DNA from 3 places in the [Clostridium] cellulosi genome. Region 1 is predicted to be linked to each of the others. Evidence: predicted binding sites of a transcription regulator. Region 1 holds the regulator's gene; each other region holds the start of a gene.

Region 1 (9,994 bases):
GGTGAAAAAATGCACGCGAAAATGGTCGAGGAACTAAAGCGGGCGCGTAAATTTATTTTTATGGAATTCTTCATAATAGCCAAAAGTGAAATGCTCGATGACATCACTGAAATTTTAAAACAAAAGGCCCGGGAGGGCGTGGAGGTAAGGCTGATATATGACGACGCCGGCAGCATGGACGGCATGCCCCGCGGCTTTAAGAAGATGTGCAAGGAATACGGCATTAAAACCGCGGCCTTCAATCCGTTCGTCCCGGTGCTGAATAAGTTTCTCGAATACCGGGACCACCGCAAGATCGTTGTGATAGACGGAGATGTGGGGTTTACCGGCGGTATCAACATCGCCGACGAGTATATTAATAGGATAGAGCTGCACGGCCACTGGTATGACGGCGGCATTTGCCTTTACGGCAGCGCTGTGCGGAATTTTACTATAATGTTTCTTGAGATGTGGCTGATGATAACCGGAGATGACCTCGGCTATGAGAAATACCTTGTCTCAACGCCGAGGGAAGACGACGGGTATGTTCAGCCTTTCAACGACAGCCCCTTTTCCGGGAATGTCTCGGAGGGCGCCTATATGAACATCATAAGCGGCGCGAACCGCTATGTTTATATCGCGACGCCATACCTTGTGATTGACCACGAGATGACTATCACGCTGTGCAATATGGCACGCGCGGGAGTAGATGTTAGAATCGTCACCCCTCATATACCGGACAAATGGTATGTTTACGCCGCAACGAGGGGGTATTACCAGCAATTGATGGACTGCGGGGTAAACATATATGAATACGCCCCCGGCTTTATCCACGCGAAAATGATACTTTCCGACGACGATGTAGGCATAATCGGCTCGGTAAACATGGACTACCGCAGCTTTTACCTACAGTTTGAGGACGCGGTGTGGCTTTGCAAGAACAACGCCCTTAAACAGATGAAAAAGGAGTTCGAGCGGATATTTGAGGTTTCGATAAAAATAGACCCCGAAGAGTGGAAGAAGCGTGGGGTAATCGCGAAGCTATGCGAGGTGCTGATGAGGCTGTTCGCCCCGCTGATGTAAACAGCGGCCGTTAATTTTCTTCAAATAATGAAAAGATGCCGGAGTTTTCCGGTATTTTATTTATTGGGCGAAAATTTTATAAATTGTCATAGTGTGTCGCGCGTTGTATTTTGGCTTTATATATGGTAAACTTAAGTTAAAATAGAGAAATATCGGCTTACATTAAGGCATGATTAGTTGTGGAGGTATTAAAGTTGCGCGAATCTTACGAAAGCCCATTTAGCAAACGCTATGCAAGCAAAGAAATGCAAAAGTTGTTCTCCCCGGATTTCAAATTCAAAACATGGCGCAGGCTGTGGATTGCTCTTGCAAAGGCTGAAAAAGCGCTGGGGCTCGATATAACAGACGAGCAGATAGCTGAACTTGAGGCCCATGCTGATGATATAAACTATGAAGTCGCGGAAGCAAGGGAAAAAGAGGTCCGTCATGACGTTATGTCCCATGTTTATGCCTACGGCGTTCAGTGCCCGAAGGCAAAACCGATAATCCATCTGGGTGCGACCTCATGCTATGTCGGCGACAATACAGATATCATTATAATGCGTGAAGCGCTGAAACTGCTTCGCGGAAAAATAATCAATGTAATCTCAAGGCTGTCCAAATTTGCTATGAAGTATAAGGACATGCCCGCGCTGGCCTATACACATCTTCAGCCGGCTCAGCTTACGACTGTCGGCAAACGGGCGACGCTTTGGATAAATGACCTTGTAATGGACCTTGAGGACCTGGATTACCGTTTGGAGAACCTGGCTATGCTCGGCTCGAAGGGCACAACAGGCACACAGGCTTCCTTTATGGAGCTTTTCGACGGCGACAGTGAAAAGGTTAAAAAGCTCGAAAAACTGATAGCCGAGGAAATGGGCTTTAACAAGGTCGTGCCGGTTTCAGGCCAGACCTATTCGCGCAAGATAGACTCCCAGATCGTCAATGTCTTGTCCGGCATTGCCCAGAGTGCCAGCAAGTTCTCATATGATATGCGCTTGCTGCAGAACTTCAAGGAGATGGAGGAGCCATTTGAGAAGCACCAAATAGGTTCTTCCGCCATGCCGTATAAGCGCAATCCGATGCGCTGCGAGAGGATTACGGCGCTTGCGCGTTACCTTATGACCGACGCGCTGAATCCGGCGTATACCGCGGCGACACAGTGGTTTGAGCGCACGCTGGACGATTCAGCGAACAAGAGAATTGCCGTCGCTGAGGCGTTCCTTGCGGCCGACGGCATACTCAACATATATATGAATGTTGCCGACGATATCGTCGTTTATCCGAAGGTAATCAGGCAGCGCGTCATGCGCGAGCTGCCGTTTATGGCGACCGAGAACATCATGATGAGTGCAGTCAAGAAGGGCGGCGACAGGCAGGAGCTGCATGAGCGGATACGCCAGCATTCCCTCGCCGCGTCAAAGCGCGTCAAAGAGGAAGGGCTTGAAAACGACCTTCTGGAAAGAATTTGTGCTGACAAAGCCTTCGGGCTTGACCGCAGCGAGATTGACAGCCTTTTGGAACCAGAGAAATATACTGGGCGCGCTCCGCAGCAGGTTGTTGAATTCATCACCGAAAGGGTACAGCCCATACTTGACGCAAACAAGGATGTTTTGGGTGAAACTACCGAATTATCCGTGTAATAATTTGATAATTTGTATAAGCTATTGCGTTGACCGCTCAAATATCATTGACTTTTGATACATTCACCCATATAATATACTTATCATCTTAGAATTATGTATATTTTATAAGCGGTCAAAGCCTACTCATGAAATTGTTAAAGCGCGTTATGATGCCGTGTTCTGTCGGCCGTCATCCGCTTTGGCGGATGACGGTCATTAGAATGTCTCTGCATAGGCAAATTCCGCGCTTCGATTTAATAAGTCAATGGAAGGTGAAAATGCGTGTTAAAGCGTGTGGGAAAGCCCGTAATTTTCATCCTCGTACTGGTAATTCTCGCTTTGACGTATGTTTCATTCTTCGGGATTAGCTATAAATCCGGAGATATACGTCATACTATTATCAAAGGTGCGCAGGATATAAGATTCGGGATCGACATCAAGGGAGGCGTTGACGTAACATTTACGCCACCGGCTGGGACAAAGGTTACAAGGTCCGATATGGAAGCTGCTGTACAGCGCCTTAATCAGAGGCTTGATGCCCTTAAGATTCAAGATAGGGACGTTTACCCTGATTATACCAACAACAGAATAATTGTACGTTATCCGTGGCAGTCCGGTATTACACAGCAGGATCCGGAAGAAGCCATCAAAGAGCTCGGTGCTATGTCTGAACTCACATTCAAAGGTCCGGACGGGACAATCATACTCACGGGTAAAGACGTACAGAAGGCGGAGGCTAAACCAGATCCGGAACACGGCGGATATTTGGTAGAGCTTACCTTCAAATCAAGCGGTACGCAGAAATTTGCCGAAGCGACAAAGAAGTATCTCAATCAGCAAATAAGCATTTATATGGATGACAAGGAAATAACAAGCCCTGTCGTTCAAAGCGTAATTACTACAAGCACTTGCGTGATAAACAACGAAGCCAATCCGATGACCGCCGAAGAGACAAAGAAGCTTGCAAATCAGATCAACGCGGGTTCACTTCCGTTTAAGCTTGTCACCGATAACTACGGAACAATATCGCCAACACTGGGTCAAAATGCCCTTAGAGTAACTATTATCGCAGGTATTATCGCGTTTATTCTCGTATGCCTGTTTATGATACTGTACTACCGCCTACCTGGAGTAATCGCGTGTATTGCACTGCTCGGCGATATAGCAGGCTCACTGCTCTGCATATCCATTCCGCAATATACGCTGACACTGCCCGGTATAGCCGGTATCATCCTTTCCATAGGTATGGGCGTTGACGCCAACATTATTACAGGCGAAAGAATTAAAGAGGAACTCAGAGTAGGAAAGACACTTGACGGCGCTATTGATGCTGGGTTTGAAAATAGTTTCTCCGCTATTTTCGACGGCAACATCACCGTTATCATCGTAGGTTTACTGCTGATGATATTCGGTTCGGGTTCGGTTAACTCGTTCGGCTTCACCCTTATCATAGGCGTTATCTTCAACTTTATCATGGGTGTAACTGTATCGAGACTGATGCTTAAGTCCATATCAAAGTTCCCGGCATTGCGCAAGAATTTCTTATTTGGAGGTGTGCGCAATGAAGGCTGATATGAACGTCGATTTTGTAGGAAAACGCAAAATCTACTATATAATCTCGCTGTCAATAATCATTATTGGTATTCTGGCATCATTTATATTCGGTGTAAAGCTTGACATTCAGTTCAAGGGCGGCACCATTATAAAGTACAGTTATTCCGGAACGCTTGACAGGCTAAAAGCCGAAGATGTTGCCAAAAGCGTACTGAAAGATGCTCAAATTTCATCTAAGATAAATGAAGATTTTGTCACTCACAATAAGACACTGGTATTAGAGATAGACAGATCACTGAACAATGAAACTCAGGCGAGCCTCTATAAGGCAATAAGCGAAGCGTTTGCCGAGAATAATGTTCAGAAAGGTCAGTCCAATACAGTTTCTGCCTCAATGGGACGGGAAACAATCGGCAGAAGTGTGTTGGCAGTTGCACTGGCCTCAATCCTCATCATCATCTATATCGCGATAAGGTTCTGGAAAATAGGCGGCTGGCCCGCCGGTATAACGGCGTTCGCGGCGTTGCTGCATGACGTTATCGTCGGTTATGTGGCTTTCGTCGTATTGAGAATCCCGTTGAATGATAACTTCATTGCGGTCGTACTTACGATACTCGGTTATTCAATCAACGATACCATCGTTATCTACGACCGTATACGCGAAAACCGCAGGCTTTATGGCACCAAGGTCCCGTTTGCTGATGTCGTTAATAAATCAATCAACCAGTCCTTCTCAAGATCTTTCAATACCGGCCTTGCTACCTTCTTATCAATAGCAGTTCTCGCGGTATTCTCGGTTGCTTACAAGCTTGATTCGGTCACAAGCTTTGCTGTACCGATGATGATTGGCGTTATTTCCGGTTGCTATTCAACCATCTGCATAGCCGGTCCGTTGTGGGTTTCCTGGGAAACACACAAGGAAAAGAAGGCTGCTGCTGAAAAAGAAAGGCTCGCGGCCGAAAGAGAAGAGAAAAAGAAGAAACTGGAAGCATCAAAGGCAAAGAAAAAATCCAAGTAATATAAATGGGCTGCCTTGCGGCAGCCCATTTATTTTCAGCATATAGATATAATATCAGGATTTTTGCTTTTTTTCCTTTATCCCGACGTCGCAGATAACTGCCGCTACAAGCGAAAGGGCGCCGCATGAGAATGCCGCCTCTTTAGCGGCTTTTGCACAGCAAAGCATATAAATATAGTCTCCATAGCGGCCTTGGAGCAGAGTCAATATTATCGCTACAATGATTAGCCCTAATGTAAATTCTAATCCTATGTAGATAAACATGATGGCTAACTCTTCCGCGTTTTCAAATGTATTCTTAACCGCGTTCAGGATTTTCATTTCCTAACTCCTTCTTTCGAAAATCCAAAGACGTTTACAATTATGTTAACATTGACGGCGGTAATATACAATGCTAAAATAATGCCAGAGGCAAAGGAGGTTCTCATGTTCGGCGCAATTTCAACAGCATGCCTTTATCCCCTTGAAACGGAAAAGGCCTTGTCGGAACTGCTGAAACAGGGTGTCAGGCGCTTTGAGGTATTTGCAAACTGTGAAAGCGAATTCTCCGACAGCTTCACAAAAGAGATTTTGGCAATGGTCAAAAGTTACGGCGCAAAAATCTGTTCCGTTCATCTTTATACCTGCGGCCTCGAACCGTTTATGTTTTTTTCCAATTACAAACGCCGGTTTGATGACGCCGCAGAACATTACAAACACTACTTTGAAAGAGCGGCATTTTTGGGGGCCTCAGATGTAGTTTTTCATGGTGACCGCAAAGATTCTACTCTTCCCCATGACATATTCTGCGAGCGTTTTGCGGTGCTTGCTGAGATTGCCCGCGCCGAGGGAGTGGCATTGGCTCAGGAGAATGTGGCCAGATGCCGGAGCGGCAAAATTGAGACTATCAAGGAAATGAAAAAATCCCTCGGTAAAGATGTGCGCTTTGTACTTGATGTAAAACAGGCTCTCAGGGCGGGCGTTGACCCGATTGATATGTGTGACGCCATGGGTGAAAATATCGACTGCGTGCATATAAGCGACAGCACCGAGGAACATGACTGCCTGCTTCCCGGCCAGGGAAGTTATGATTTTAAGCCTCTTATCTCCCATCTTAAAAGTTTCGGTTTTAATGGGCCGCTGACGGTTGAAGTCTACCGGTGCAATTATAAGGTCTATTCGGAATTATATGATTCTTTAAGATTCATCAATTCACTATTGCAATAGAGAAAAGCACAATATATAGATGTGTTTTGGAATTAGTAACAAAATACAGGGTCAATTTTGGTGTAAATTGTTCTGTAAAAATGAAAATATCCCCTTTTAATTATAGAACAAAAATATTATAATATTGATATGGCCATTAATACTATTTAAGGCAAAATATAAAGTTTTATGGTAATACATTTTATGGAATCATTCCGTAAAAAATGTATTCGCATAAAGCTTGCCGCGATAAATAGGGGTTCGGCCGACTCCGGTTTATCTCAACGGTTTTTGCCTTAAAGAGTTGATGTCCATTAATAAATGTTAGGGGGATATGTAAGTGAGCAATGAAAAACCAGTAATCAGTAAGTCTTTCAGTGACGAACAAGGCAGAACACTAAAGGTTGACTATTTTCTCACATCGGGTGCATGCATGACCGACGGCGCCGAAGCAGTCCCTGTATATGGGGTGCGCGCCGACCTATATATAAACGGTCAGTATGCAGAGTCAGCGAAGGTTGACGACATTTCCCCTTCAAGAGAAGAGACAACCGAAATGGCAAAACGGTTTGCCGACAATCAAGTGACGCCGGTATCACTGAAAGATGTCGTTGAGGATTGCATTGCGGCACAGCTCAAGCAGTGATTCGAAACATTGGTTTAAGGTTTTTCTGCTGTTTTACACAGGTGGAGGATTATTATGAAATGTCCGTTTTGCGGTTATGGTGAAAGCAGAGTTATTGATTCGCGGCCGACTGATGATGGTGAACGTATTAGAAGGAGGCGTGAGTGCATCAGATGTCAGAAGCGTTTTACGACGCATGAGATAATCGAAAGTCTGCCGCTTATTGTGATTAAAAAGGACAAGTCGCGGCAGACGTTTGACCGGAACAAACTGATTAACGGAATGATGAGGGCCTGCGAAAAGCGGCCGGTTCCGCTTCAAGTGTTGGAATCCGCGGCTGATTCAATCGAGATGACCCTTCAAAACTCACTGGACAGAGAAGTGACTTCTGAAAAAATCGGTGAGTTGGTCATGGAAAAGCTGAAGGACATTGATGAGGTCGCTTATGTCAGGTTTGCGTCGGTGTATCGCCAATTTACGGACATTAATACATTTATGGAAGAAGTAACAAAACTGCTGAACAGCAAGAAATCATCAAATCAGCAGCAGAAACTTTAAACCAAATTTTACAAAAATTAATTGGGAAAGATCGTGGGGCCTTCCCGCGGTCTTTTTTTGTCAAAAAATGTTATCTAAGCTGAAGCGATCACTCTCAGCTATATGCTTTATCTGCATCCGCAGGGTTTCACATTCGGCTATAAAATCGGTTCTGTCCTCATCTTTGAGATATGCCCGGAGTTTTGCGGCGGACTGGTTGGCAAGGTCGATTTCCGCATGCCGTATAAAAGTGGCGTATACGTGCTTATTAAAGGCCCATTCCGATTCGAAAGCATCAATTTGCTTAAAAGCCGCATCAATATTCCCCTCAATCGCGCTTTTTTCAGCGGAGTTTATGATATCCGACATCCTTTGGGCCGAGCTGTTTAAATAAATATGGCTTGAGCAGATCAGCAACAGGATTGCTGCCAGTATGATTATCGCGGTTTTTAGATTTTTTATCATAAAACCTCCTCAAAGGACTGTTTTAAGTTTTATCTTTCGGGATGATTATCGTTTTTTCGGACTTGTCAATTGTCATAATAAACACGTCCTCGGGCGTAAGCCCTTGTTTTGTCAGTGTATCTTCAAGCCATACCATATCTTTTCCCACGCCGGCAAGAGAAGGCAGTGACAAGATACCGTCGCATATAAGCATTGTCGGCAGCCCGGTATCTTCACATTTAATATTCATCATTCCCGCCGTTACGGGTTTGTTCTCACATTTGGGGAACACGCTGAGCTTTCCGTTGGTTTCAAGCACTGCATAGGCGATTTCGTCCAGGTTCATATACCCGCTGTTCCGCAGCTCTTCCATGAGGTCATCGACCGTAAAGCGCAGCCGTTTCATCTCCCGCTGGTCGATTTGCCCGTCTTTTATAAGGATACTTGGCTTTCCGCTGATGATATGGCGCAGTTTTATGCTTGAAAGGGTTAAGGCGGACAAAATAACCTCGCATGCGATAAGTGTCAGAATAGGTATAATTCCGCTGGAGAGTGGCGTTCCTGTTTCCTGCATAGGGATCGCCGCAAGCTCAGATATCAGTATGGCGACCACAAGTTCAGAGGGCTGGAGTTCACCGATCTGGCGCTTGCCCATGATCCTCACCGCGGCAACTACAAGTACATAAAGAATAACTGTCCTGATAAATGCAATGCCCATTGACTGACCACCCCGTAAATAAAACATTCAGATATAGCGTTTACGCAGGCAAAATATTTATACTTGACGCGGGATTAATTAAAAAAACGGGCGGCGCCGCAAATCAATTGCAGCGGCGCCCGCAACGAAACCAACTTATATTGATAACAGAGCTTTGTGGTCTTTGCCGTCTATCGGTATAAACTCGGCGGGGCTGCCGTCGACGCTAAGGCCTTTGCCGCCGCGTTCGACGGTAATATCCATCTCAGCGCCGCCGAGGCTGATTTTGGCTTCAAAGCCCGGCCAATCCTGGGGCAGAGACGGCGACAAAGTGATTTTGTCGGCGGATATTTTGATACCGAGCATATATTCAACTGCAGTGCGGTAATACCAGCCGGCGGCACCTGTGTAAAGACTCCAGCCGCCCCTGCCCTCACAGGCCGGGTTTGTATAAATGTCGGCGGCTGAATAATACGGCTCCAGCCGGTAAATCAGCGCGCTGTCGGCGTCTTTTGCCCTCTCGGCCGGGTTTATCCACGACAGTATCTTATAGGCCTCATCTGTCCTGCCCTCATATAAAAATCCAAGCGCGCCCCATACTGCGGCGTGGGTGTACTGTCCCCCGTTTTCCCTTATGCCGGGGGAATAGGAGCGGATATATCCGGGATTTCGGCCGCCCCTGTCAAACGCCGGTGTAAACAGCCTTACCAGCTTCAGCCTCTCGTCGACAAGGTGTTCTGCGACCGAATCAAGGGCAGTCTGCCGCCGTTCCTTGTCGGAAAGCCCCGCAATGGCGCTGAAGGCCTGCGGCAGGATGTCTATGCGGCATTCGGTGTTTTCAGCGCTGCCTAAGGGGCTGCCGTCGTCGTAAAAACCGCGCAGATACCATTTCCCGTCCCAACAGGACGCGTCGGTCGCTTCCCTTAACCTTTTTGCCTCGCTTTCACACCTTTCGGCGAAGGCGTCGTCCTTCATGTGCCGCGCGACTTTCGCAAAGCGCTCGAGTACGATAATTTCGAACATGGAAAGCCAGACGCTTTCGCCTTCACCGCCGATACCGACTAAGTTCATGCCGTCGTTCCAGTCGCCGCTGCCAAACAGCGGGATACCGTGCCGCCCCTGCGTCAACGCCCTGTTAATGGCGCGGACACAGTGGCCGTAGACATTTTCTTTTTCCTCGGAGCGGGGCGGGCGGAAATACCTGTCCTCCTCCGTCTTGTTCAGTTCAGGGCCGTCGAGGTAATAGATTTCGTGGTCAAAAATTG
Region 2 (9,994 bases), on a different contig from region 1:
AAGCTCTTCAAGTGTACTTTCATTCATGCTTAAATGTTTTACTCTGTCGTTGACTTCGGCGCGTTTTGCATTATTAAATCTGTCGAGTGTACCTACGAGGTATCCTGTAATACGGCGAATTCTTTCAAATTTATTTTCATTATCCTCGCTTCTGCCGCATTTTGGGCACCTATCTCCAATGATACCGTTAAAGCCGCATACGGGATCGTGGTCAACTGGATGGTTTATTGCACCATAACCAATTCCGTTTTCCTTCATACACCGAATGACCGATTCAAAGGCCTCAAGATTCTTTGTTGGGTCGCCGTCAAGCTCAATATATGTAATATGACCGCCATTCGTTAGTTTGTGATACGGCGCCTCAAGTTTTATCTTGTCATAAGCGTTGATTGGATAGTAGACAGGGATATGGAAAGAGTTCGTGTAATACGCCCTGTCTGTCACGCCCGGAATTATGCCGAACCGTTTTTTATCTATTTCTACAAATCTACCGGAAAGCCCTTCAGCAGGCGTGGCGAGAAGCGAAAAGTTGAGCTTATACTTTTTCGCCGCGTCATCCATGCGTTTTCTCATATGACTGACGATTTCAAGCCCTAACTTCTGAGACTCCTCCGATTCCCCGTGATGTTTTCCTGTAAGCGCTTTCAGTGTCTCTGCCAGGCCAATAAAACCTACTGTCAAAGTTCCGTGGCGCAGTACTTCACGCACTTCATCATCAGGTTTGAGCTTATCTGAGTCGAGCCATACACCGTTGCCCATCAAGAACGGGAAGTTACGGACCTTTTTGCGGCACTGGATTTCAAATCTATCCAAGAGCTGATCAATGCACAGGTCAATCATCTCGTCCAGCCGCCTGTAAAATTCCTCGACATTCTTATTACTTAAAATCGCCAGACGCGGCAGATTGATAGATGTAAAGCTTAAATTGCCGCGGCTGAATACAATTTCTCTTGATGGATCAGCCACGTTGCCTATAACCCTTGTACGGCATCCCATATAGGCGATTTCAGTTTCTGGTTTTCCTGGTTTGTAATATTGATAATTAAACGGCGCGTCAATAAAAGAGAAATTCGGGAAAAGCCTTTTTGCGCTGACACGGCAGGCAAGCTTGAACAAATCGTAATTGGGGTCGCCCGGGTTATAATTGACGCCTTCCTTTACCTTGAATATTTGAATCGGGAAAATCGGCGTTTCTCCGCTGCCCAATCCCGCTTCAGTCGCAAGAAGCATATTTTTCATAACCATGCGCCCCTCGGCAGACGTATCAGTACCGTAATTCACAGAGCTGAACGGAACCTGAGCGCCTGCCCTGCTGTGCATAGTGTTGAGGTTATGGATGAGGGCCTCCATAGACTGATATGTCTCTTTATCCGTTTCCTGAGAGGCATGGTTAAAGGCATATTTCTGTATCCTCTTTACCTGTTCCGGGTCAAGCTCACGTGAAAGTAGCTCTGCCTCCCTTTCGGCAAAACCGTTATCATTAGTAATAACGGGTGTAAGTCCAAATTCTTTTAATATTTTTGAGTGTACCGATTCAGTCAAATCTTTTGCATATTCTGCGTCGCCGCTGATAAGTTCAACGGCACCTTCAATGCACTTTTTATAATTTTTTCTATATGACTTCCTTACGCCGTCTGCGAGCGCATAGTCAAAATTCGGTATACTCTGTCCGCCATGCTGGTCGTTTTGATTCGACTGAATTGCAATGCAAGCGAGCGCGGAATAGCTCGATATCGAATTCGGCTCACGCAAAAATCCGTGTCCTGTGGAAAAACCGCCTTCAAATAACTTTTTTAGGTCAATCTGACAACATGTAGTCGTCAGCGTATAAAAGTCAAAGTCATGTATATGAATATCGCCTTCACGGTGTGCCTTGGCATGTTCTGGCTTTAGCACATACATCTCATTGTATATTTTGGCGCCTTCAGAACCGTATTTCAGCATAGCGCCCATTGCAGTGTCACCGTTTATGTTTGCGTTGTCACGCTTTAGATTGCTGTCTATGGAATCTTTATTCGTTATTTCCTCATAGGTTTTCATGAGCCGCGTATTCATTTCACGGGCTCTTGTGCGTTCAGCCCTATACAATATGTAGGCTTTCGCTGTCTTTGCTAAATCTTCGTCGATAAGGACTCTTTCTACAATATCCTGAATTTCCTCTACTGATGGAATTTCTCCATTGCTGCAAACAGTTTTTTCAAGCTCTGATGCAACCTTAATGGAAAGTTTTACAGCAAGCTTTTCATCACCGCTGCCGCTTGCATTAAGCGCTTTTAATATCGCATTGCTTATCTTTTCGAGATTAAATGGTACAAGTCTTCCGTCTCTCTTTTTTATTGTCGTTATCATAATTTCCCGTCGGTGACTAATTCACCGAGCTGCTGCACCTGCTTTCTTAATAGAGTTGACGACATAATATTACCACTGTATATTGTGCTTGTCAATATAATACATACAATATATATACACAAAAGAGCCGATATAACACTTGTTATATCGGCTCTTTTTCAATAAATATAACTCAAAATATATAATTTATTTTTGAACCATGCTGTAATTTTGTCTCCGAATTTCGGCTCTCTGAATTTTACCGCTTGCGGTTTTCGGCAATTCATCAACGAATTCAATAATTCTCGGATACTTATAAGGAGCGGTCTGTTCCTTAACGTAGTTTTTAAGTTCTTCTGCCAACTCATCCGAAGGCTGATATTTTTTAGTCAGCACAATAGAAGCTTTGACAACCTGGCCGCGAATCGGGTCGGGCGCACCGGTTACAGCACATTCAAGAACAGCAGGATGTTCCATAAGAACACTCTCAATTTCAAAAGGCCCTATTCTATATCCTGACGATTTTATGACGTCATCTGTGCGGCCAACGTACCAGTAATATCCGTCTTCATCGCACCATGCCGTATCCCTCGTGTGATAATAACCGTCATGCCAGACCTTTTTTGTATTTTCCTCGTCATTGTAGTAGCCGTTAAAGAGACCTACTGGTTTTCCTTGAGACACGTCAACTACTATCTCGCCTACTTCACCTTTTGGAACAGGCCTTCCCTTTTCATCAACTAAGTCTATTTTGAAAAGCGGAACCGGCTTGCCGAGAGAGCCCGGCTTTGGCTCCATTCCCTTTAGTGTAGCAATGAGCACAGGCGATTCAGTTTGCCCAAAGCCTTCCATTATTTTTATACCAGTGTATTCGTAAAATTTTCTGAAAACTTCAGCGTTAAGAGCCTCGCCTGCCGTACATGCATATTTGAGTGACGACAGCTTATGGCTGCCCATTCCTTCTTTAATAAGAAAACGGTAAACCGTCGGAGGGGCGCAAAAAGACGTTACATTATATTTTTCAATAACGGTCAGCAGTTCCTCAGCGTCGAATCGGTCAAAATCGTAGACAAACAGCGCTGATTCCATGATCCACTGCCCATATATCTTGCCCCAGGCTGCTTTTGCCCATCCTGTATCTGCAACTGTAAGGTGGAGTCCGTCCGGCTGAACATTCTGCCAGTGCTTAGCAGTCATAATGTGTCCAAGCGGATAAGCAAAATCGTGACTGACCATCTTTGGGAAACCTGTCGTTCCTGATGTGAAATACATCAACATCATATCGGTTGATTTGTTGGCGTCTTTTCCCTGCGGGCGCTCAAATTTTTCGTCAGCGGCTTCCATACCCTCATGGAAAGAAATCCATCCGTCCCTTTTTCCGCGTGCGATTATTTTTATTTTCAGTGTCGGGGATTCGGGTTCCGCCTCATCAACATGCTCTGCGGTTTCCCCGTCCGCTGTCGATATCACAGCTTTTATGTCCGCGGCGTTAAAGCGGTAAACCAGATCCTTTGTTGTGAGCATTGATACGCCCGGAACCGCAATAGCGCCGAGTTTATGGAGCGCCAGCACCGCAAACCAGTATTCATAATGCCTCTTTAAAAGAAGCATAACCTTATCGCCCTTTTTGATGCCAAGTGAGCGCAGAAAGTTCGCTGTTTTGTCGCTGTACTTTTTCATATCGCCAAAGGTGAAAATATGTTCCTCACCTTCGGGATTGCACCAAACCATTGCTCTCTTTTGCGGCTCTATTCGTGCAATCTCGTCAACTATATCAAAAGCAAAATTGAAATTCTCAGGTACATTCAGGCTAAACTCCTTGATAACGCCATTTTCATCGTAAATCTCATTAACATATTTTTCATTGATTCCGATCATATGGATGCCTCCGTAAAAAATATTATGAAGTGCTTATTGGAGTTTAAGAGACAAACAAAAAAGCCCGCCCCTTAAATCCTTAAGGGACGGGCGTTAATTCCCGCGGTACCACCCAAATTCGTATATAAAATACGCACTCTAAGGGTTCATACAAACCCATCACCTTAACGCGGCTACACGTGCACTCCTACTCTTTGCATTTCAGAATGCCTGTTCAGAAGCGACTCGCCGTACGGGTTCAATTCTCCGGCTCTCAGCGTACACCGGATCTCTGTGGAATCTACACCCTGGCTCTCTTCATCATCACATTTAACTATTTGTTTGTATTATATAATCCATTAGCTTAATATGTCAAGCAATTTTTTATCTATTTCTCTTTTTTGTCAAATCTACGACAGCAAATTGGGTATATTATATATTATTTTATGCAAAAATAACACTCTGTGCATCATGCATAAAAAAGTATCCGCACTATAATGATTTTGTCTGAATCTAATAATTGACGCTAATAGATAAGGGTTTTATAATTAATTAAGTTTGCTAATTATTCGGAATACTAATTATTCCTTAGAAGGAGGTTAAAAAAGTGCCAAGCGCGGTTTCCGAGGAAACTGAAGAAAAACTTGCTCAGGCCTTCTTACAGTTCTATCATCTTAACCGCTTCACCTGTTCTCGAGATAGCGACGACCTAAATCAAGGCAAAAGCTGTCTGAGATTTAGGGAATATTTGCTGCTATTCTATTTAAAGTATTATAAAAAATACAGTAAATGTGAAAAAGGAATGACAGCTTCAGAATTGAGCGAGTTAATGAAAGTTAAACCTCCAACAATTAACCCTATGCTTTTAAACCTCGAAAATAAAGGTCTCATAAGCAGACAAACCGACAAAAAAGATAGGCGTTATATCAGGATAGAACTCACTCAGGCTGGATTGGAACTTATAGAAAAAATGGAGGCCTCATTCAAAAAGAAGTTTCACGATCTCGCATGCTATCTCGGAGATGAAAAAAGCCGTATGCTTGCTGAACTTGTCAACGAAGTATACGCCTTTTTAGTCAGCCGTCATTCCAATAAAGGCTAACTTAATCAAACCAACTACAGGATATTTATTGCACATTTAAAGATGGAGATGAAACAATGCTAAAAATTTACCGCAACCTAAAAGAGCATATATTCAGCGTTATCGCTGTTATTGTTCTTGTCTTTGGTCAGGTAATGTCAGATCTGTATCTTCCTACCGTCATGTCAAATGTTGTTAACAATGGCATAATGAAAGAAGATATCAATTATATCTGGCGAGAAGGCGGATATATGCTCTTTATTTCCGGACTTGGAGTTATATGTGCTATTCTCGCCAGTCTTATCGGCTCCAGAATGGCCATGAGCCTCGGCACGAGTCTGCGCAATCAGATATTTACCAAAGTTGAAAGCTTCTCATTACATGAGTTTGACAAATTCGGAGCATCAACACTTATTACAAGAACTACAAATGATATTATTCAAATACAAAATGTCACAATACTTATAATTAATATGCTTTTAAGAGCACCGCTTATGTGTATAGGCGGCGTTATCCAAGCGATGTCTAAGGATAAGACACTTACACTAATACTGCTTGTTTCCCTGCCCTTTGTTGCTCTGCTGATCTTCCTTATTGCAAAGTATGTTATACCCATTTTCAAGCAGATTCAAAGCAAGATTGATAAGCTGAACCTCATTATGAGAGAGAATCTTACCGGTATCCGTGTAATTCGTGCCTTTAACCGCGAAGCACATCAAAACGAGAAGTTTGAAAAGGCAAACACCGATCTTACTCAAACATACATCAGGGTTAACCGCATAATGGCGTTCCTTATGCCGGTGATAATGCTCATTATGAATCTGATGTTAACGGCTTTGCTTTGGTTTGGAAGTATCCGTGTTGATACTAATGAGCTAAATATCGGCAATCTGTTTGCATTCACCCAGTATGCAATACAGATCATGTTCTCGCTTGTAATAGTCGCTGTTATGTTTATATTGATACCACGCTCTGAGGCAGCTGCAGACAGAATTAATGCTGTACTTGAAACAGAACCAGAAATAACTGAAACAAAGACTCCGGTCAGAGCAACATCGCAAAAAGGCATGGTCGAATTTAGAAACGTAACGTTCCGTTATCACGGAGCCGAGCAGCCTGCGCTTAAAAACATCAGTTTTACCGCAAAGCCTGGGGAAACTGTCGCTATAATCGGTGGCACCGGCAGCGGCAAAACAACGCTTGTCAACCTCATACCGCGTTTTTATGACGTAGAAAGCGGTGAAATTTTGATTGACGGTGTTAATGTAAATCAGATGACACAAGAAGAACTAAGAAAGAAAATAGGCTTTGTACCTCAAAAAGCTCTGCTGTTTACAGGTACAATTGCCGAGAACCTCAGATACGGCGACGATACAGCCGATATGGACCGTATTAAACACGCCGCTGAAATCGCACAGGCAGCTGAATTTATCGAAAAGATGGAAGATAAATATGACACAGTTCTATATGAGGGTGGTTTAAACCTTTCAGGCGGACAGAAACAACGTCTTTCAATTGCAAGAGCACTGACAAGGAAAGCCGAAATCTATGTCTTTGACGACAGCTTCTCTGCTCTGGACTTTAAGACTGACGCCAAGCTTCGCGCGGCGCTTAAAAAAGAAACTAAGGATTCAACAGTTATTATAGTTGCTCAGCGCGTCGGCAGTGTCATGGACGCAGACAAAATAATTGTTCTCGACGATGGTGAGATTGCCGGTATTGGCACACATCGTGAACTATTAAATACCTGCGAAGTTTATCGTGAAATAGTATCCTCGCAGCTTTCCGAGGAGGAATTAGCATGAGTGCAAGAAAGAATTACCCAATAAAAAATAAACTACCGAACCGCAGGCATGGAGGCCCTGGTGCTGCACTCGGAAGGCCAGTTGAAAAAGCCAAGGATTTTAAAGGTACAGTTAAAAGGTTAATATCTTATTTGCGACCGCACACCCTGAAACTTATTATCGTTCTTGTCTTTGCGGTTGTAAGCACAATCTTTACGATTCGCTCCCCGAAAATCATGGGCGACGCAACTAACCAGCTGACCGATGGTTTTATTGCCAAATCGACTGTTAATGCGGTTTCGGACATCCAGAAAAAAGTTGTGCCCGAACTCAAAAAACAGTTCGATAAGATGGATGAAGCCGAAAAGAAGGCTGTAGATGAAGCTAAGGCAAAGGTTAAGGAAGAGTTCGATAAGAAAATTGCCGAAAAGAAACAGCAGGCTTATAATATAGCAATAGCAAAAGCTAATGAAGCTATTGAAAAGAAATTCAACGAAACAATGGCTCAAAAAAAGCAGGCAGAAACTAAGGCGAAGGAAGCCGTTGACGCGGAGTTTGCAAAACAGCAGAGTACCATGGATGAACAGCTTGCAAAAGCTCAAGATGAAGCTGTCAAAAAGGTTAAAGACTCCGTAAAGAAAGCTATGCTGGAAAAAGGCAATTTGACCTCCGAGCAGCTTGACGCCATGCAAGAGATTATATCCCTTCCCAACGTCAAAGATATCAAGGATAACAACAAAAAAGCTGATACAATTCAAAAGCTCATCGACCTTAGCAAGAAACTGCCCCAGTCAAAGAACAACAGCATGAAAATATCTAAGACAGATATGGATAAAGGCATAGCCGATGTCCGCAAGTACGGCGGTGCAATCCCATTTGATGCTATTGCTAAAACACTACTTATTCTCGTCCTTATCTATTTCTTGAGCTCGCTGTTCCAGTTCCTCATGCAGTACATCATGTCAGACGTTGCCCAAAAGACTGTCTACGATATGCGAAAAGAACTGCAGCACAAACTGTCTCGATTGCCTCTGCGGTATTTTGACTCACATTCGAATGGCGACACTTTGAGCCGTATGACGAACGATATAGATACTATTTCCGCAACGCTGCAGCAAAGCTTAACTCAGCTCATTACTGCTGTTCTCCAGCTTATCGGATATGTCTATATGATGCTGACAATCAGTTGGCAGCTAACTCTCATTGTCATGGCTACGCTGCCGCTTTATATCATTGCTACGACAATAATAGCAAAGCGTTCCCAGAAGTATTACGCAAAGCAGCAAAACCGTCTTGGTGCACTCAGCGGACATACAGAGGAGATGTTTACCGGCCATATTGTTGTCAAAGCATTTGGACGCGAACCTGATTCAATCAAAACTTTCAAGGAAATTAACAACGAACTCTATAGCGTTGGTTGGAAAGCTCAGTTTATTTCGGGCGTTATGATGCCCCTAATGAACTTTATCGGAAATGTTGGATATGTTCTTATTGCAGTTGTCGGCGGTGTCTTTGTCACCAAAAATATGCTGGGACTTGGCGATATCATCGCATTTATATCCTATTCAAAGTCCTTCTCTATGCCGATTATCCAGACAGCAAACATTGCCAATATAATTCAGTCTACAGTTGCTTGCGCCGAACGTGTATTCGAACTCCTTGATGAAAAAGAAGAAATACCGGACAAGAGTGATGCAAAAATCATTGAAAACCCGCAGGGTAACATTGAATTCAAACATGTACAATTCAGCTATAGCAAAGATAAGCCGCTTATTGAAGATATGAACCTTGAAATCAAACGCGGTGAAACTATAGCGATTGTCGGACCTACCGGCGCCGGCAAAACAACGCTTGTTAATCTGCTCATGAGGTTCTATGAGATAAATGGCGGTTCAATCACATTCGACGGCGTCGACATAAGGGATATTAACCGCGGAGAGCTCAGAAAAATGTTCGGCATGGTGCTGCAAGATACTTGGCTGTTCAACGGCACAATCCGTGAAAACATTGCCTATGGCAAAGAAGATGCCACCGAGGAAGAAATCGTGGCAGCGGCAAAGGCAGCACATGCTGACCGGTTTATTCGTAGTTTGCCAGATGGTTACGACACAGTTCTCAACGAGGAAGCCTCAAATATTTCACAAGGTCAGAAACAGCTACTGACAATTGCAAGAGCGCTGCTCGCCGATCCAGCAGTTCTAATTCTTGACGAGGCCACAAGCAACGTTGATACAAGAACAGAGCTGCTCATACAAAAGGCCATGGGCAAGCTGATGGAAGGCAGAACAAACTTTGTCATTGCCCACAGACTTTCAACTATCAAAGATGCAAAGCTCATTCTTGTTATGAATCACGGTTCTATTATCGAAAAAGGCACTCATAAAGAGCTTCTCGCAAAAGGCGGTTTCTATGCTGACTTATATAACAGCCAGTTTGCAGGCAACTCAATCTAATATATAACCTATAAAGACAAATCCCCCTGAGATTGAATTCAATCTCAGGGGGATTACTTTTCTATTACATCTATAACGACAAATCAGATATATTAATCAGATATATTTTTCGAGGTTTATTGAATCCAGTTTGATATCCGTCTTGGTATCCGTTTTATTATTCTCATTTTCTTTTTCTTTTGGCAAAACATTAGACTTGCTTGTTTGATTATTTGCTTTTGTCTGGAAGTTTCCATTAATAGAAGCGCCCTTACAAATTATTATACTTTCGCAAGTTATATCGCCATTAATATTTGCGTTTTCTTTTATCTCTACAAGGCCGTCGACAGCGGAATCGCCTTCTATTTTCCCGTCACATTCAAGAACTCCAGCCTTAATATTACCTGTTACAGCCGCTCCTTTTATAATTGACATTTCATTGCGGCTTTCAACATCGCCATTAATGCTTCCGCTGAGCAGGCGCACATTAGCTGCTTTTACATTACCTTCGA
Region 3 (9,994 bases), on a different contig from region 1:
GAGGACATAACATGGGGTCTGTTTGGGAATTTATTTGGCCGCTTATTCTGAGCACTGGTCTTATAGCGCTCAATGAGATGGGGGACAAGTCGCAGTTTCTCGCTATGGCGTTTGCAGCAAGGATGAAGCTTTCAAAAGTGCTTATAGGTATTACGCTGGCGGTATTTGCTTTAAACGCTATCGCTGTAGCTGTAGGTGCTTTGCTTGCAAGCGTGCCGGGATGGCGGAGTACAGTTCAGTTCTTAGCGTCGCTGCTGTTTCTGGTTTTCGGCCTTTGGACGCTGAAGGGCGAAAATGAGGAGTCTAATAATGAGGTAGTGAAGAAAAAACGCTCTTACGGCGACGTGGCGGTTGTTTTTGCCTCATTCTTTTTATCAGAGATGGGCGATAAGACGCAGTTGGTCACAATTTCATTAGCGGCAAGTTATCCCAAAGTCCCTGTAGCGATTTTGATAGGCACTTCGCTTGGAATGTTGATTGCCGACGGAATCGGTATTTTTCTTGGTGCCGTTGCAAACCGCAGACTCCCTGAAAACGCGCTCAAAATCATTTCTGCCGCATTGTTTATTTTCTTCGGTCTCTTCGGTGTATGGCAATCGTTGGTTGATGTATTCAAGCTTGGGCAGGTTCAATCTGTTATCATAACAGTTTTGGCCGGCATAATTACTGTTACGGCCGGTGTTTTTATTTTCAAAAAGAGCCTCACTGCGAAGAGAAGAAATAATTTCTAACTGTAATAAAATGTAAAAATATCAAATTTTTGCCTTTGCCGTGCAGAAACTTTAAAATTTGCCTTGACATAGTACTTTCATGCTGATATTATATATCCAGCGACAAATACTATATATTGTGTATTAAGTCCGCAAAAGCACAACAAATGGCACAAGGAAGTGTAAAAATGGAGCTTAGTAACAATGCGCGGGTGGTTCTTGAAAAGCGTTATTTAAGGCGTGATGAGCACGGAAACCCTATTGAAACGGTCGATGAGCTGTTTGAGCGCGTAGCGAAAGCGGTTGCTCAGCCTGATCTCAAATACGGCGGGGAAGAAGAGCGGAAAGAGTCCGAAGAGAAATTTCTCTCTTTAATGAAAAATCTCGAATTCCTACCGAATTCTCCAACATTAATGAATGCCGGCAGACCATTGGGTCAGCTTTCGGCTTGTTTTGTCCTGCCTGTTGAGGACAGCATGGAGGATATTTTTGAGGCAATAAAAAGGGCTGCACTCATACACAAGAGCGGCGGCGGAACAGGATTTTCGTTTTCGCGTTTGAGGCCAAACGGCAGCACAGTCAACACTACCGGCGGCGTCGCTTCTGGCCCCATCAGCTTCATGCGCGTTTTCAACATGGCGACTGAGGCGGTTAAACAGGGCGGAACAAGGCGCGGCGCGAATATGGGTATTCTTCGTGTCGACCATCCGGATATACTTGATTTTATTGACTGCAAGAAGAATAATGCTGATATTACAAACTTTAATATATCAGTTGGAATAACCGAGAATTTTATGAAGGCGGTTATCAACAACGAAGAATATGACCTTATCGACCCGTCGACAAAAAAGGCTGTTTCAAGGCTTCGCGCTCTTGACGTATTTAATAAGATAGTCGACGCGGCGTGGAGAAACGGCGAACCGGGTATTATTTTCCTGGACAGACTCAACCGCGACAATGTGGTTCCCACATGCGGTGAGATCGAGTCTACCAACCCCTGCGGTGAGCAGCCGCTTCTTCCGTTTGAATCATGCAATCTCGGTTCAATCAACTTGTGCAAGATGTTAAAGGCCGACAAGACCGGCATTGACTGGGACAAACTCAAAAAGACCGTTAAAATCTCCATACACTTTCTTGATAATGTTATTGATGCAAATAAATATCCTCTTCCCGAAATTGACACGATGACAAAAAAGACGCGCAAGGTTGGACTTGGCATTATGGGTTGGGCAGATATGCTGCTTGAACTCGGCATTCCTTATAACTCCGACGAGGCTGTCGAATTGGCAGGAAAATTGATGAAATTTATCACCGAGTCGGCAAGGGAAGAGAGTGCAGAACTCGCTGTGACACGCGGCGCCTTCCCGCTGTTTGAGGAAAGCACGCTTAAAGACGGGCCAGCCATGCGCAATGCCACCGTAACCACGATCGCCCCGACAGGAACCCTTTCAATAATAGCGGGCTGTTCAAGCGGCATTGAGCCGGTTTTTGCCTATGTCTTTATCCGTAACGTCATGGACGGCACTGAACTTATTGAGGTCAACCCGGTTCTCAAGCGTAAGCTTAAGGAGCGCGGGCTCTATTCTGATGAGCTTATGAAAAAGATTGCCAAAGAAGGCACTCTTGCTCATATCCCTGAAATTCCGGAAGATATCCGCAGGGTATTTGTCTGCGCACACGACATTTCGCCGGAATACCATATCAGAATGCAGGCGGCGTTCCAGAATTACACTGATAACGCCGTTTCAAAGACAGTCAACTTTGCAAGTTCTGCAACGCGGGACGACGTCAGGAAGGTTTACATGCTTGCTTACGAACTGGGCTGCAAAGGTGTGACGATATACCGCGACGGCAGCCGCGATTCACAGGTACTGAACATCGGAAAGGTGAATTCTGGTACCGTGCAGAAGCCCAGTCAGCCGCGCCCAAGGCCGGATATTACAACCGGATTTACCGAAAAGGTGAAAATCGGCTGCGGCAACCTTTACATCACTGTCAATTACGATGAGAACGGCATCTGCGAAGTATTCACGAATACCGGCAGGGCGGGAGGCTGTCCGTCCCAGAGTGAGGCTACGGCACGGCTTGTATCGATTGCTCTGCGTTCCGGCATTGATATAGACGTTATTATTGAGCAGCTCAAGGGTATCCGCTGCCCGTCTACGATAAGGCAACAAGGCATGAAGGTTACTTCTTGCCCGGACGCGATAGCACGTGTTATAGAAAAGGTTAAGAAGTATCAGGACAATTCAAACGGCAAGATACCGATAGTTCCTGAAACAAAAAAATCTGATTATGTTGAGCATGTGGACGTGAGTATGAAGTACTGCCCAGAGTGCGGACAAAAGCTGGAGCATGAGGGCGGATGTGTGACATGCCGCAACTGCGGATACTCAAAATGCGGCTAATATAGTTATTTTAGTATAAAAAACAATTAAGAGGGTTGCCTAATTGATTTGCGGCAACCCTCTAATTTTTTCTTCATTGGAATAGAAAAAACGTTGCACAGCATAAAAACCGCGGGCACTGATTAAAAATGATGCCCGCGGTTTTATTTATTGGTACTTTGAGAATATGTCGTCAGAATTATTTGCTTGCCAAAGTGCCGGAAATTCGGGCATAATAAAACAGCCCGAAAAGGACTCTTTTCGGGCTGCAGAATATCGTAAAGTGCGCAGTATTATTCGAAAAAATATGCTCCTTTTGGTCTAATCATGAGCTTGTGACAAGCACCTTTTCCGAAAACATTTTCCATAGCTGCCGAAAACTCGTCCAATTTTTCAAGGGGGACAAAGGCCTGAATTGTTCCGGCAAAGCCGCCGCCATGAACACGCCAAGCGCCACAGCCTTTGAGCAATTTTTCAGAGAGTGAAAGAGCAAGGGAAAGGCCCTGTGAGCGCGGGTTTTTAATTGAATAGATATTCTGAAGGTACATAAAAGACGACCTGCCAGATTCATTGACAAGCCTTAAAAATTCTCGGAAATTGCCGGATTTCAGCGCGGCAGCCTCGTCAAGAACCCGGGCGTTGTCATTGAAAAAGTGAATGGCCCGCAGTGCGGCGCGGTCACCCAGTTTTGTGCGGATATCCGTAAGGTTTGCATAAAATTTATCCTCGTCACATTCGCGCAGGTTGTTGTGACCCAAAAACTTTGCCACAGAAGTCATCTCGCTGCGAATCGCCGCATAGTCGTCGCTTAAATCCGCATGATTGCCGCCGGTATCCACTATACACATGGCGTAACCCGTTTCAGAGAAATTAAAATCAAGTTTTTCAATAATCGGTTTCTGTGTATCCTTAAAATCAATCGAGATGAATCCGCCGACGGCGCAGGCGGTCTGGTCCATAAGCCCGCATGGCTTTCCGAAGTAATTACATTCGGCATATTGCCCGGCTTGCGCCATGACGAGCGGGTTGATATTACCGCCGTTAAACAGCAGGCTTATTATACTGGCGGTCATAACCTCAAAAGCCGCCGACGAGGATAGGCCGGACCCTTTTAAAACGTCCGACATTGTATATGCGTCAAAGCCCCCGATTTTATACCCAAGCTCTTCAAGGCGTACCGCGACGCCCCTGATGAGGGCGGATGAACTGCCTTTTTCAGATTTAACCGGCGATTTTTCGCGGATATCAACAACGTCCAGTTCAAAGCCTTTGGACTTAATGCGGATGGTGTTTGTGCCGGTGGGGGATACGACCGCTATTATATCGAGGTTGACAGCGCATGCAAGCACTCTGCCGTTGTTATGGTCAGTGTGGTTGCCGCCGACCTCACTGCGTCCCGGGACGCTCAAAAGAAAAACATCGCCGGCTTCACCGAAATTGCGGATAAAACCGTCGGCTGCCTCAAGATAGCGCTGCCGCTGTGCCGCGATATCATTGCCGTATAGTTCTTTGAATTTGCTGTCAAAGGCCCCGCGTGCAATTTTTTCTTTAAGTTCTTTAATATTCATATTGTTTTGCTCCTTGCTCGGCTATATTAAAATGGGTACTTTATTAAAATTTTAAACAAAGTCTGTATAAAAAAGAAGCCTACATTCACACCGTCAGAAAATATTTTAAAGAAAGCTTAATCCTCTGTATCTGAGTTTTCATAAACCTCATCACAGATGAAGCGGTACATGGAACGGGCCATATCGTAGGCTCGGTTTACGGTTTTATAATCCAGGTTAAGCGGAATGTCAGCCGGGTACCGTGTTTCTATGTAGTACCGGTTGAGTATAACGCTTTCATCAAGCCATTCGCTGAAACGGCGATCGATTTTCATTGCTTGACGGCAGAGCCATGCGAGGTTATGCCCATCGAGGTGCTGATGAGTTTTAAACAGAACATATCCTTTAAGCGCTTTTTCGGCGCATTGTTGGCAGTGAAAAGCACACGCGTTAAGTGTAGAGTCGGAATCGAGAAGTATTTCGGCGGCGTCGAGGTCTTCTTTTGCATTTGCGAGCCAGTCGTAATATCTGCGGCTGTCACCGCTTCGGTCACGTCGTCTCCCCATGTATATAAGTTCCCTCCTTGATAATGCGGCAGGCAAAGCTGCTTTTTTCTGAAATCAGTTCTGCCCACTCGGCGGGAGTATAAACCAGAACGTCGAACGGTATATCGCTGTCGATATCAAGGTAGATATGTTTTTCGGTATCAAATTTATTTTTAGTATCGACGATGACACAGATTTTGAAGCCTCTGATTTCGCCGTCGACACTTCGTTTTACATTATAAAGGATAACCTTCTCAGGATTAAAGTTTTTAACTATTTCATCACAGACATTTTTAATCGTGTCATTCAGATCCATAGTTGTCCCCCCTCAAACCAAATAATATCGATAATATGTTAATCTTATTATAGTCAGGTGTCTTAGCTCATTCAAGATTAATAATGTCGAATTTTAGTTAAATATCGAACATCAATAAAAAATAAAAGGGCGGGGAAAACCCGCCCGGTAAAGCTTAATTTCTTGAAATAAGCTGAAGCAGGATAGAAGCGTTTTTGCCGTTTGCAAGTGTAACAGCACCAGTGAGATTGAGCGATAGCGTATCGCCTCTGTTCAGGAACAGGAATATCTCGTTTTGGTTTACACCTTCCTGAATCGGGATTGGGCTTGCGGATACAACCTGTCCGTTTCTGAGAAGCTGTAAGAATACGCCCGACGACGCCGATGTGGTTGTAACCGAGTAGACTATCCTGTAAACCCCAGGAATCTGAATTTCAACCTGAGTGTTAGCGGGGGCGATGAGCCTTATATTCCTGTTAAGCGGGTCGGCAAATGTCAGCGGGATAACTCCTCCTGCGAAAGCACCGCCCGTGGTAACAGAAGCAAAATAGCCAAAGGCCCTGAATTTGTCACGATGCTTTTTGGGATACGGATCGGGGCAGTGCTTAGGTTTGTCCGGATATGGCACCGGATAGGGGTACGGAATAGGATAGCAGTATGGTTGTGGGAAATGTGGCATGCGCGGTGGACATGGTTTGCGGGGAGGATAGGGGTAATATGGGCATTTGAAACAGTGAGGCTTCGGCGGGTAGCATTCCGGATCTGAAAGGTGTTGCGGATAAGTGAAATAATCCGCGGGCGGGTTCCATATAGATCCTCTGTTTGAATATTCAGACTTATAAACGCTCATTGAGATCCACCTTTTTTGTTATTGTACGAATTGAGAGCCGTCCACTTTTCATGCGCAAAAAGGTTAAGACGGCCCTAAATACCTACACTTAATTATATGAGACACAAAAGGGCGAAGTTACAGGCGGATTCAATGCAAAAAAACAGCCGCAGGCAATGCTGCGGCTATTTTCAGGCGTGATTTTCATTAATCGGAAATGGTTTTTCCTGCGATAAGATCGCGTATCGCGTTGAGCATCTTATCCACATCGGAAGTATAGGTGTAGAAATGAGCCTGCCCGTCCAGCGAGTATAAGCATTTCCGATTATCAATGGTGATAAACTCTATTGTAGTCGCCTTGCGTGAGGCCTCACGGTAGGTTACAACGACCTTTGCATACGTTGAGGCGTTAGCTGGGCGTGTTGCAGTTCCATATTTCTTAATCTCGAGGAATTTCTCATAGAATTTCCTCAGGTTGTCTGTGTTGAGCTCCTTTGAATTGTAAGTGCCTTTGAGATCGGTACCTGTGCCGGAGAGATTGATGGTGTAGTTCTCACTGCCTTTGGAGACTGTAATTGACTTTATATTGTCGATAAACTCGGTGTAAAGCAATGAGTCGGTAACATCATCAAGCTGCCAGTCATAGAAAGACACAGTTGAATCAGCGATATTGTAGATTGCAGGAGTACCCTCAAGGTAAATCGGAATCAGTGTTGAACTGTCTTCCTTGTAGGGAGTTCCGAAGCGGAGCACCATCTTATTGCCGTTATATACCGCGGTAAGGGTGTACTTCGGATTCTTGAGCCCGTATTTTTCAAGGTTTGCGTCCGAAACGTCGAGGGATACAACTGCGTTTGCTGAAAGCGACTGCAAAGCGGAAGTAATCGTTGAAATATTCTCGTCGTTAAGGGGATATGTCGCCGGAGACTTCATCAGGTAGGAGACTGAAGATGAACCAGAAGACGAGCTGACAGAGCTCGGGTCAATCTTCAATACTATTGGCTGAGGTCTTGCCGAACCTCCCAATGTGATATCCGTAAGCTTCGCCGCATTGGCGGAATCGAAGCCACAAATGGACAGTTTGACAAGGTCGGTTTTTACATAGTCGAGCGAGTTTGTCTCAGCCGCAGTAATCTTGTAAACCTTGCTGCTGTCTTTGAGTTTCATGTAATTGCCGTCTTTGGTCAGCGTCTCTTTGCCGATTTCCACAGTTACAGTTTTATCACTGCTGACTATATCGACGGTTACACTGGGTTTGTCAAGCCCATACTGAGAAAGGTCTGAGGCATTTTCGTCGATGACCTTTTCTGCAGTGATGTTTGAAGCAGTTGAGAATATAGTGGATGCAGAATCCTCATTCAGCAATTTCTGATCGAGACCGTCTACAGAATACTTGCCATTTGACTGACGTACTATGACATCGTCTTTTTCGGTCTTTATGTGCACCATAGTTATATTTTTCACGTCAGTTTTATAGACGGAGATTTCAGGCGTACTTGAGGAAGCACTTGAACTTGACGAGTTTTTCTTAGGCATTAGCAAATTTACTGAAACAACTCCGGCTACAAGAACGACGACTACACATAAAGATATAATGATGTTCCGAAGCTGTTTTTTCATAGATGCCGCCTCCGTAACCACTTGACAAATCCGATCAGAAGTATAGCTACAGGGATAATAACGACCAGAAGGATCCATGTCAGGTAGCGCTGTCCGATTGTAAGGCTAAGGGAAGATGAAGAGTTGTATTTTGACGGTACGGAAATAGAGGTCTGCTTGCCTAACAATTTGTTTGTCATACCTAAAATTAGATTTTTATTGTTCTTGTTTGTCGAATTTAAGACGTCAGAATCTAATATCTGGAACGAACCGGATATGACCATATTAGATTTGTTGCTTCCACTCGTCCAAGTTGAAAGGGCCATAGCTGTGAACGGGCCGTCTTTGTCAGAGTCGGCTGCTGATTTAGTAATATCGGCGAGAAGCTTAGAAGAATCGCCCGTTTTGATGATACTTTTAACTTTACGCTCGTTCTTTTGCTCATAAAGTATGGTAAGCGGTTTTGAAATACGCACGTCTGTTCCGATATTTGTTGTTGAGGGGATACCAGTTATTTCGCTGTCCACATCCGAAGCAATGGGGTCAAAGGCGTTGTTGAAGCTGTTTGTGCTGTCGTAGATAGCGCCTTTTTCAACCTTTACGCCCCATTCGGCGATATACTCTTCAAGTTTCGGAAGGCTTTGGATTCTCGGGTCAAGATAAATGAATACGCTCTTGCCGTAATTGCCGTCGTTTTTGAGGAAAGCATCAATTCTGTCAATTTCAGCTTCTGAAAAGTCAGTCTTAGGATTGACGATAGCGATGGCAGATGCTTTTTTGTCTATATCTTTGGACGCTATGTTCGATTGTGATACTTCATAGTTGGCGCTTTTGAGGAGGCTTTGGTAGGCTGAGGCGTCGTCTTCGTCATGTCCTTGAGTAAATATTACTGTCGGATGGTAGTCACTTGTAACGTAATCGATAGCAGAGTCGATTTGCTGTTCGGCCTGGTTTCCGATAATAGACTGCGAATATGTTGTGGAATTGGTCTGAGTGACCACCAAATCTGAATAATTAATCACTTTATAGATTTCTTTGCCGCTGTTGTCTTTGGCAGAAACAACGATGTCGTATTGGTTGACGTTTTCATTCTGATAAGCCGCAACGGCAGTTGGGTTTTTTTCATAGTCGATATATTCGATTGAAATATTCGAGCTGTATTTTGGATATTGCTGAATCAGTTTAACGGCACCGGAGAAATACTGATCGTCAGCATTTTCCATCTGGGACCTTGTTGCAAAAAACTTGATAGTTATTGGCTGTTTGAGCTTTTTAAGGAAGTTCAGAGTTTCAGAAGAAAGTTCATAACTTTTGGAGTTTGTAAGGTCGACGCTCAGTTGGACCCTCTCCGAAGCAACCGTAAGCCCGACGTTGATGAGAATTATAATCGCTATGAAAATTGCCGTAAAGGCAGTAGCCATACTGCCATATTTAAAACTGCGCCTTTTATAGAACGCAATCTTATTTTTCTCCTTTGTTTTTTTAGTATTATTGTTTTCAGTGCTGGCCTTTACTTTTTCAGTCTCGGATTTTTGAATGATATCGGCCTGATTTTCTGCATTAGCACTGGATGAGTTGCTGTTTTCCGCACTGATATTTTTATCCTTTTCAGGATTATTGTTATTGTTATTAATCATTTTTCTTCCCTCCTTAGCTCCATCTTCTCTTCTCAAGCATACGAACCGTCAGGAAAATAAACGAGACGGCAATGCTGAGATAGAAGACTGCATCCGGCAAACTGAAAATACCTGCTGAGAAATTCTGATAGCGGTTGCTGATTGAAATAGCAGAAATAATGTTTTGAATGAATGGTACGTTAACAACGCTTCCAATGTTATCGAGCAAGAAGAGGATTAGCAGGACGAAAATGCCTGCGACGGCTGCAATAACCTGGCTCTCAGTCAGGTTTGAAATAAATTCTCCGATGGCGATAAACGCCGATCCTACGAGAAGCATTGCCACAATGTTGCCGACAACGGACCAGGTATCGAGGGTTCCGGAACCGGCTATAATCAAAGCAAAAACAACAAAGGATGAAAGTCCAATCGCATAGATGGTCAATGCTGCGAGGAATTTCCCCAT

Evidence for each region. Region 1 encodes NrdR, which represses ribonucleotide reductase genes. Its sites were predicted from a motif close to CACNANATNTNGTG; they were not measured.
Region 2: a site for NrdR is predicted at 2,423-2,436, ahead of V6C21_RS02170 (anaerobic ribonucleoside triphosphate reductase). Genes of this name have one in related genera too.
Region 3: a site for NrdR is predicted at 839-852, ahead of V6C21_RS02910 (vitamin B12-dependent ribonucleotide reductase). Genes of this name have one in related genera too.

What each region holds. Positions count from the first base shown of each region.
Region 1 covers NZ_JBAIZF010000030.1:40,027-50,020, forward strand. The annotation lists gene cls (cardiolipin synthase) at 1-1,062, shown strand, start outside; gene purB (adenylosuccinate lyase) at 1,308-2,687, shown strand; gene secD (protein translocase subunit SecD) at 2,952-4,241, shown strand; gene secF (protein translocase subunit SecF) at 4,231-5,241, shown strand; gene V6C21_RS10130 (hypothetical protein) at 5,296-5,562, opposite strand; gene V6C21_RS10135 (sugar phosphate isomerase/epimerase family protein) at 5,644-6,447, shown strand; gene V6C21_RS10140 (DUF6514 family protein) at 6,767-7,072, shown strand; gene nrdR (transcriptional regulator NrdR) at 7,127-7,609, shown strand; gene V6C21_RS10150 (DUF4363 family protein) at 7,670-8,053, opposite strand; gene V6C21_RS10155 (DUF421 domain-containing protein) at 8,076-8,750, opposite strand; gene V6C21_RS10160 (GH36-type glycosyl hydrolase domain-containing protein) at 8,886-9,994, opposite strand, start outside.
Region 2 covers NZ_JBAIZF010000005.1:43,608-53,601, forward strand. The annotation lists gene V6C21_RS02170 (anaerobic ribonucleoside triphosphate reductase) at 1-2,349, opposite strand, end outside; gene V6C21_RS02175 (AMP-binding protein) at 2,536-4,206, opposite strand; T-box leader at 4,286-4,519, opposite strand; gene V6C21_RS02180 (MarR family winged helix-turn-helix transcriptional regulator) at 4,793-5,287, shown strand; gene V6C21_RS02185 (ABC transporter ATP-binding protein) at 5,344-7,071, shown strand; gene V6C21_RS02190 (ABC transporter transmembrane domain-containing protein) at 7,068-9,503, shown strand; gene V6C21_RS02195 (bactofilin family protein) at 9,600-9,994, opposite strand, start outside.
Region 3 covers NZ_JBAIZF010000006.1:115,994-125,987, forward strand. The annotation lists gene V6C21_RS02905 (TMEM165/GDT1 family protein) at 12-731, shown strand; gene V6C21_RS02910 (vitamin B12-dependent ribonucleotide reductase) at 899-3,118, shown strand; gene V6C21_RS02915 (galactokinase) at 3,391-4,665, opposite strand; gene V6C21_RS02920 (HEPN domain-containing protein) at 4,782-5,210, opposite strand; gene V6C21_RS02925 (hypothetical protein) at 5,194-5,505, opposite strand; gene V6C21_RS02930 (BclA C-terminal domain-containing protein) at 5,660-6,112, opposite strand; gene V6C21_RS02935 (DUF4340 domain-containing protein) at 6,521-7,933, opposite strand; gene V6C21_RS02940 (DUF7088 domain-containing protein) at 7,930-9,549, opposite strand; gene V6C21_RS02945 (ABC transporter permease) at 9,563-9,994, opposite strand, start outside.